One region of the Cryobacterium sp. TMT2-17-1 genome, then DNA from elsewhere that is predicted to be linked to it. Evidence: predicted binding sites of a transcription regulator. Region 1 holds the regulator's gene; the other holds the start of a gene.
The links. Region 1 encodes LexA, which represses DNA repair genes until DNA is damaged. Its sites were predicted from a motif close to TCGAACANNTGTTCGA; they were not measured.
Positions count from the first base shown of each region.

Region 2: E3O47_RS09110 (DUF222 domain-containing protein) is a predicted target of LexA. The motif match lies at 2,491-2,506, and genes of this name have one in related genera.

Region 1 covers NZ_SOGC01000049.1:31,615-35,785, reverse strand. Annotated here, with positions in the region: gene metE (5-methyltetrahydropteroyltriglutamate--homocysteine S-methyltransferase) at 1-2,165, shown strand, start outside; gene lexA (transcriptional repressor LexA) at 2,359-3,063, opposite strand; gene E3O47_RS14395 (LysM peptidoglycan-binding domain-containing protein) at 3,347-3,703, shown strand; gene E3O47_RS14390 (histidinol-phosphate transaminase) at 3,753-4,171, shown strand, end outside.
Region 2 covers NZ_SOGC01000034.1:78,080-82,250, forward strand. Annotated here, with positions in the region: gene E3O47_RS09105 (M13-type metalloendopeptidase) at 1-1,472, opposite strand, end outside; gene E3O47_RS09110 (DUF222 domain-containing protein) at 1,585-2,397, opposite strand; gene E3O47_RS09115 (MATE family efflux transporter) at 2,656-3,987, shown strand; gene erpA (iron-sulfur cluster insertion protein ErpA) at 4,104-4,171, opposite strand, start outside.

The DNA of each region.
Region 1 (4,171 bases):
TGCAGCTGGGACTCGGCCGGGACGACTCGTCCATCCCGGAATCCTTCTCCTACTACGACCAGATGTTGGATGCCCTGAGCACGGTGGGCGCCGTCCCCGCCCGGTTCGCGCATCTGCGGGGCGCGGACGGCCACCTCGACCTGGCCGGCTACTTCACCCTCGCCCGCGGCGAAGGGGAGAATCCGCCGCTGGAGATGACCAAATGGTTCGACACCAACTACCACTACCTGGTGCCGGAGATCGGCCCCGAGACCGAGTTCACCCTCGCCGGCACCCGCCTGGTGCGCGAGTTCGAGGAGGCGAAGGCGGCCGGATTCCTGACCCGGCCCGTCATCGTCGGCCCGGTCACCTTCCTGCTGCTGAGCAAGCCCAGCGACGAGGCCCCGGCCGGATTCAGTCCGCTTGACCGCCTCGACGACCTTGTGCCGGTCTACGCCGCCCTCCTGCAGCGGCTGCGCGCCGCTGGAGCCGAATGGGTGCAGCTCGACGAGCCTGCCCTGGTCAGCGAGAGCATCGACATCCCGAGAACGGATGCCCTCGCCGGCCTCCGCTTCGCCTACAACACCCTCGGCGCCCTCGCCGAGCGTCCCGCCCTGTTTGTCGCCGCGCCGTACGGCAGCCTCGACGACGCCCTACCCGTTCTTGCCATCACCCCGGTGGAAGCCATCGGGCTTGACCTCGTGCGGGGAAGCGTGCCGGCGGAGACCCCCGGACTCGACACGACCACTCTCGTGGCCGGCGTCATTGACGGCCACAATATCTGGCGCGGCGACCTGGCCGCCGCCTTCGACACGGCGGCCGGCCTGGTCCGCCTCTCGCCGCGGATCTCGGTTTCCACCTCTACCTCGCTGCTGCACGTTCCCCACGACGTCGACGACGAATCGGCGCTGGACGACGACCTGAAGACCTGGCTGGCCTTTGCGGATCAGAAGGTCGCGCAGGTTGCCACACTCGCCCGCGGCCTCAGTCTGGGTCGCCGTGCCATCGAGATCGACCTCTCTGCGGCCTCCGCGGCCCTCGACGCGCGGGGGGTGGCTCCCGGAGTCCACGATGGCGCCGTTCGGGTGCGCGCCGACGCGCTCGCTCCGGGCGACTTCACCCGGGGCGCCTACGCAGCCCGAGTGGCAGCCCAGGAGATGGCCCTCGGGCTGCCGTTCCTGCCGACGACCACGATCGGATCCTTCCCGCAGACCGGGGACATCCGTCGGGCCAGGGCGCAGCTGGTACGGGGGGTGCTGAGCACCGCGGACTACCGGGACCTGATGCGCGCCGAAATCCGTCGGGTCGTCTCGCTGCAGGAAGACATCGGCCTCGACGTGATCGTGCACGGGGAGCCGGAACGCAACGACATGGTGCAGTACTTCGCCGAGAACCTGGACGGCTTCGCGGTCACCGAGAACGGCTGGGTGCAGTCCTATGGCAGCCGGTGCGTGCGCCCGTCGATCCTCTGGGGTGACGTGTCCCGGCCGCGGCCCATCACGGTCGAGTGGTCGGCGTTCACGCAGGGGCTGACGCCCAAGCCCGTCAAGGGGATGCTCACCGGTCCGGTCACGATCCTCGCGTGGTCGTTCGTGCGCGACGACCAGCCGCTGGGCGAGACGGCCAGGCAGGTGGCCCTGGCCCTCCGGGACGAGATCGCCGACCTGGAGTCGGCCGGCATTCAGATCGTCCAGGTCGACGAGCCCGCGCTGCGGGAGCTGCTGCCGTTGAAGCAGAAGGACCAGGCGGAATACCTCGACTGGTCGGTGGGGTCCTTCCGCCTGGCGACGGCCGGTGCGGCCGCGGCCACCCAGATCCACACCCACCTCTGCTACTCGGAGTTCGGGGTGGTCATCGACGCGATCCGCAACCTGGACGCCGATGTGACCAGCATCGAGGCGGCACGCTCTCGCATGGAGGTGGTGGGCGATATCCGGTCCCAGGGCTTCGACCACGGTATCGGCCCGGGAGTGTGGGACATCCACTCGCCGCGTGTGCCGAGCGTGTCCGAACTCACCGACCTGCTCGAGCGCGCCGCGGCGGCCATCCCGGCCACCCGGCTCTGGGTGAACCCCGACTGCGGCCTCAAAACCCGCGGCTACACCGAAACTGTCCAGTCCCTACACAACATGCTCGCCGCCACCCGCATCCTCCGCGCCCGCCTGACCTCCTCCGTCTCCGCCTGACCCCGCCTCCACCCACACAAAAGCCGGGCACGACACCAAGAACAGTGTTCGTGCCCGGCCCACAAGACCCGGCTCACAAGACCCGACCGAAATAACCATGGTGACTCAACACGCGCGCGTCTCCACGACGCTGGTCGGAACCGTCGAGACCAAGAGTCGGCCTGAAATGCTGATGTGCTTGAGTGCTGATGCCCTAAACCGACCGCAGCACTGCCACAACCTTCCCCAGAATCTCGGCGTGATCGCCGACGATGGGTTCGAAGTTGGTGTTGCGGGGCAGTAGCCAGGTGTGCCCGTCGCGCTGGCGGAAGACCTTGACGGTTGCCTCGTTGTCGAGCATGGCTGCAACGATTTCACCGTTTTCGGCGGTCTTCTGCTGCCGCACGACGACCCAGTCGCCGTCCATTATGGCGGCGTCGATCATCGATTCGCCCGACACCTTGAGCATGAACAGATCGCCCTTGCCCACCAGCTGGCGGGGTAGCGGGAAAATCTCGTCGATCTGCTGTTCGGCGGTGATCGGGATGCCGGCGGCGATGCGACCGACGAGCGGAACCATGGCGGCGTCGCCGACCTGCACTCCGGTGTGGAAACTTTCCGAGGCTCCGGCCGTCGTGTCTTCGGGCGACTGCGGAATCTCGATGAGCACCTCCAGTGCTCGGGGACGGTTCGGGTCTCGGCGGAGGTAACCGCTCAGTTCCAGCTGGTTGAGCTGGTGGGTGACGCTCGACAGTGACGACAGGCCGACGGCGTCGCCGATCTCGCGCATGCTCGGCGGATAGCCGCGTTGGCTGACCGAGCGCTGGATGACGTCGAGGATGGCGAGCTGCTTCTCGCTGAGGCTCTTGCGCCGTCTGGTGCCGCCCTTGTCGCGGGGACCGCTGGTGTTCTGTGCCACGTTCGTCGCTCCTCGTTTTGATTGATGCGCTGGCAGCAAGCAGCGAATGCCGCCGATTCACGCGAATGTCGGGGGTGCCTGATTGAGTGTCAATCAACAATCGAAACTGTATCCGCGTTGAGCTCATTAGACAAACATGTATTCGAGTGGGTCGGAACAAATATTTCAGAAACTACCGAATAAAGCTTGATTGTTCGAATAATCGAATATACATTCGGAACATAAGTTCGCATCCGGCTCTCCCGGCCGAGAGTCGGATGCGTCTTCTCACAGGAGGTATCACATGAGCACTGCACTTGAACGAGGCGCCCCCATCGCGACCGGACGCACCCGGCTCCGACTCACCCGGCGCGGTCGCGTCGTTTTCACGTCCCTGGCTGCCTTTCCGCTCGTGGCCGTGGCCCTGGCCGTCGCCCTCAACGGAGGCATCGCCGCCGCCGAGAACTCGACCGTCGCTCACGTGGCCTCGGCCTTCGACTACGTCACCATCAAGTCGGGGCAGTCGCTCTGGCAACTTGCCGAGACAATCGCGCCCACGTCAGATCCGCGCGAGGTGATCGCCGAGATTGTGAGCCTCAATCAGCTGCCGTCCGACAGCGTGCAGCCCGGTCAGCGGCTGGCGCTTCCGAACGACCTGTGAACTACCCGCGGCGAGCCCCCGCCGGTCTCACCCCGGTAATATTGGGGGAGTGACCAGTCTCAACGATCTGCCCCTTCGCGATAATCTGCGCGGACTCACTCCCTATGGGGCGCCGCAGTTGCACGTGCCGGTGGCTCTCAACGTGAACGAGAACACCCACGGCATCCCGGCTGAGGTGGCGCAGGACATCGTGGCGGCGTTGGCCGTGGCGGTCACAACCGTGAACCGATACCCCGATCGGGAGTTCACCGAGCTGCGGGATTCCCTCGCCCGTTATCTCGGTCACGGCCTCACCCGAAAGAACATCTGGGCCGCCAACGGTTCCAACGAGGTTCTTCAGCAGGTGCTGCAGGCCTTCGGCGGCCCGGGTCGGTCCGTGCTCGGCTTCGCGCCGACCTACTCCATGTACCCTCTGCTGGCCTCCGGCACCGGCACCCGCTGGATCGCGGGCGGTCGTGACGCAAAGTT
Region 2 (4,171 bases), on a different contig from region 1:
ATCTCGTGGCCGATGACGGCGCCGATCGCGCCGTAGTTGGAGGCGGAATCGCGGGCATCGTCGAAGAACGGCGGCTGCAGGATGGCGGCCGGGAAGACGATCTCGTTGAAGCCCGGGTTGTAGTACGCGTTGATCGTCTGCGGGGTCATGAACCACTCGTCGCGGTCGAGCGGGTTGCCGATCTTGCCCAATTCCCGCTGAAACTCGAACTCGCTCGTGGCGCGCACGTTCTTGATCAGGTCGGCCGGGTCGACCGAAAGGGTCGAGTAGTCCCGCCACTTGACCGGGTAGCCGATCTTGGGGGTGAACTTCTCGAGCTTGTCGAGCGCACGGGCGCGCGTCTCCGCGGTCATCCAGTCGAGTTCGGTGATGCTCCGGCGGTAGGCCTCGACCAGGTTGGCCACGAGTATGTCCATGCTCGCCTTCGCGCTGGGCTTGAAGTGCCGCTCGACGTAGATGCGCCCGACGGCCTCGCCGAGCGCCCCCTCGACGAGCGAGACGCCACGCTTCCAGCGCTCGCGCAACTGGGGAGTGCCGGTCAGGGTGCGACCGTAGAAGTCAAAGCTGGACTCGACGAAATCGCTCGACAGGAACGCGGCGCTGGAACGGATGATCTGCCACCGTAGCCAGTCCTTCCAGCCCTCGAGCTGGTCCTCGGTGAGCATCTCCGCCAGACCGGTCACGAAGCTGGGCTGGCGCACGACAACCTCGTCGAGAGCACCGGCCGGGCCGTCAAGCCCGTCAAGCCAAAGGTGCAGGTCGGCGCCGGCGGCCAACGCGGTGACCTGACCCCAGGTCTTGAGGTTGTAGGTCTTCTCGCTGTCGCGCGAGCGCACCTTGTCCCAGTGGTGAGTGGCGAGCTCGGTTTCGAGAAGGAACACGCGCTCGGCGCGACCGGCGGCATCCGGGGTGCCGACGAGGCCGAACATCCGGGTCAGGAACGCCTGGTAGGACTCCCGGATCGCGGCGAACTTCTCGTCGCGGTAGTAGGACTCGTCGGGGAGGCCGAGCCCGCCCTGCTCGACGAAGACGAGGTAGCGCTCGGGGTCCCCCGGATCGTTGTCGACGAAGAGACCGAAGGCGCCGGGCACGCCCGCGCGCTCGAGGCGGCCGAGGGTGCCGAGCAGCTCGGGGATGGAGGTGACGGCGTCGACGATGGCGAGATCGGCCGCGAGCGGGGTCGCTCCGAGCTCTTCGACGCGGTCCTCGTCCAGGAAGCTGGCATAGAGGTCGCCGAATTTGCGCTCCTCGGTGCCGGGGGCGGCGGTCTGGGCTTCGAGGATGATTTCCCGGACGGCCTTCTCCGATTCCTCGGCGAGCAGGTAGAACGAGCCCCAGCGGGCCTTGTCGGCCGGGATCTCGCTGCGGGCGATCCACTTGCCGTTCACATGGCGGAAGAGGTCGTCCTGCGGACGCACCTCGAGGTCAAGTTCGTCGCGGTCGATTCCGGATGCGGTCCCCTGGTCAGTCATGCCTCCACCCTATTCGCTGTGACAGTGGCCGAGCTGGTAGAGACCTATCGGGTGTGCACACGGATGGCGGTGGACCTCCCGGCTCGCTGGTCGAGCGCGCCGAGACCCGGAGCTACAGCCCCACCGCCTTGCTCGGCAGCGCGATCAGTGTCTGCTCCGGATCGTTCTCCACCGGTGGCCGCAGCCAGTGTTGCGTTCCGGTGCGGGTGATCTTCCAGTGCTGGTTGTGCAGCAGTAGATGGTGCGGGTGGCAGAGCAGTACTCCGTCGGCGAGGTTGGTGTCTCCGCTGTCGGTGAGCCAGTCGTTGATGTGGTGGGCTTCGGTCCAGGCTGGTGATCGGTCGCAGTCGACCCACCGGCATCCGCCGTCGCGCACTCCCATCGCGGCGCGTTGTTTCTCGGTGAAGAGTCGTTCGTCACGGCCGACGTTGATGATTTGGCCGATGTCGTCGAACTTGGTGCCGCGGGTGCCGGTGTCGCAGAGCACCCGGTCGATGGTTTCCTGCGAGATGGGGACCGGGTTGCCTTCGATCTGCCCGTGAGCGGCGGGTTCGGCGGCACCCGGCTCGGCGGGTTCGGCTGTGAGGGCTTTCTCGGTCACGATCACGCGCACCGAGGGGCGGCGTCCGCCGAAGACCCGGCCGGGGTCGGCTTCGCCGGCGATTGTGAGCAGCTGCACGAGGGAGTCCGCGTTGATCTGCTCGGTGCTGCGCGGGTCGTCCTGCATTTTTTGGGCCCAGGCGGCGCGTTCCGGGTCGACGAAGCGCACTCCGCCGCGGCGGGGGCTGGTGATGGAGTCGAAGGTGGAGAGCACGAACTCGCCGTCTTCGGGGGCGAAGAGCCCGTTCAGGCGCACGTTGCCATTGCTCAGCCGGTAGACCTTCAGGGAGCGGTCGTCGTGGGCCTGCTTCTCCCGGGCGGTGATGCCGGCCTGATCGAGGAGCCCAGCAGGGCGACGGCGTCGGCCGCCCGACTGAGGTCATCCGCGAGGTTCGTCATGGTACGAGGGTACCTGATGTCGTACAGGTAGTCGAGTCTCTGTCACTTATTATGGACACTTTATAGCATTAGTTTCGAAGTCTTGTCTGGCAGCGCGGAGATTGGCTCGCCGGGTCTCGACAGGCTCGACCACCGGAAGCGGACACCGGGTGCGGAGGGGCTGAACTAGAGTTTTGGCATCACCATCACCGTGCTCCGCCCGCAGCCCATCGACCGCGAGATCCTGCGCCTCGCCATTCCCGCCGTCGGCGCGCTCATCGCCGAACCGCTCTTCCTGCTCGCCGACTCCGCCATGGTCGGGCACCTCGGCGCCGTTCCGCTGGCCGGACTCGGCCTGGCCGGCGCCGTGCTGCAAACGATCATCGGCCTGATGGTCTTCCTGGCCTACAGCACCACGCCCGCGGTGGCCCGCTGGCTGGGGGCCGGTGACCGCCGCCGTGCGGTCGCCGTCGGCATCGACGGACTCTGGCTGGCCCTCGGCCTCGGTGTGCTGCTCGCGATTGCGGGCTGGTTCGCCACCCCCCTGCTCGTCGGCGCGTTCGGCGCCGAGCCCGCCGTCACCGCCGCGGCCGTCAGCTACTTGGGCCCATCGATGTTCGGACTGCCTGCCATGCTGCTCGTCTTCGCGGCGACCGGGCTGCTCCGCGGGCTGCAGGACACCCGCACCCCGCTGTGGGTGGCCGGGATCGGGTTCTCGGTCAACATCCTGCTGAATGCGGTGTTCATCTACGGCCTGGGACTCGGCATCGTCGGATCCGCCCTCGGCACAGTCGTGGCACAGTGGGCGATGGTCGCGGTCTATCTTGCCGTCGTCGGCCGCCACGCCCGCCGCGAGAGTGCGCCGCTGCGCCCGCATCGGGTCGGGATGTTGCGGGGCGCGGCATCCGGCGGCTGGCTGTTCCTGCGCACGGTGAGCCTGCGTGCGGCCATGTTGCTCGCGGTTTTCGTGGCCACGAGCCTCGGTTCTCCCGAGCTGGCCGCCTTCCAGATCGCGATGACCCTGTTTGCCACGCTCGCGTTCGCCCTTGACGCCCTGGCGATCGCGGCACAGGCGCTGGTGGGCCGGGGCCTCGGCGCCGGCAACCTGGCCGAGGTGCGCGCGGTGCTCAGGCGCTGCCTCGAATGGGGCGTGCTCAGCGGGTCCGCGCTCGGGCTGCTGGTGATCGCCGCGAGCGGCGTGCTCGGCCGACTGTTCACGAACGCGACCGAGGTCAGCGACCTGCTGCCGGCGGCCCTGATCGTGCTCGGGCTATCCGTTCCGCTCGGCGGGGTGGTCTTTGTGCTCGACGGAGTGCTGATCGGTGCCGGCGACGCGCGCTACCTGGCCCTGACCGGATTGGTGAACCTGGCCGCGTTCGTGCCGCTGGCCGTCGCGGTGCTGCTGCTGGCGCCGTCGGGACCAGCGGGACTGGCCTGGCTGATGGCGGCGTTCGCGTTCGGCTACCTCGGCGCACGCGGGGTGACGCTCGGGCTGCGCGCCCGGGCGGCGAAGTGGATGGTCGTCGGCGCCCGCTGACACCGGGGCAGCCCCAGCGCTGACGGCCGCGGCGCAGCTCGGAAAGTGGGCGCAGGTTCTCCCGTGCGCCAGCCTCCGCGACCGGCGCCGGAAGGCCAGGCACGGCGGCGGCGACTCTAGCTGAAGGAGTCGCCGCAGGCGCAGCTGCTGCCGGCGTTCGGGTTGTCGATCGTGAAGCCCTGCT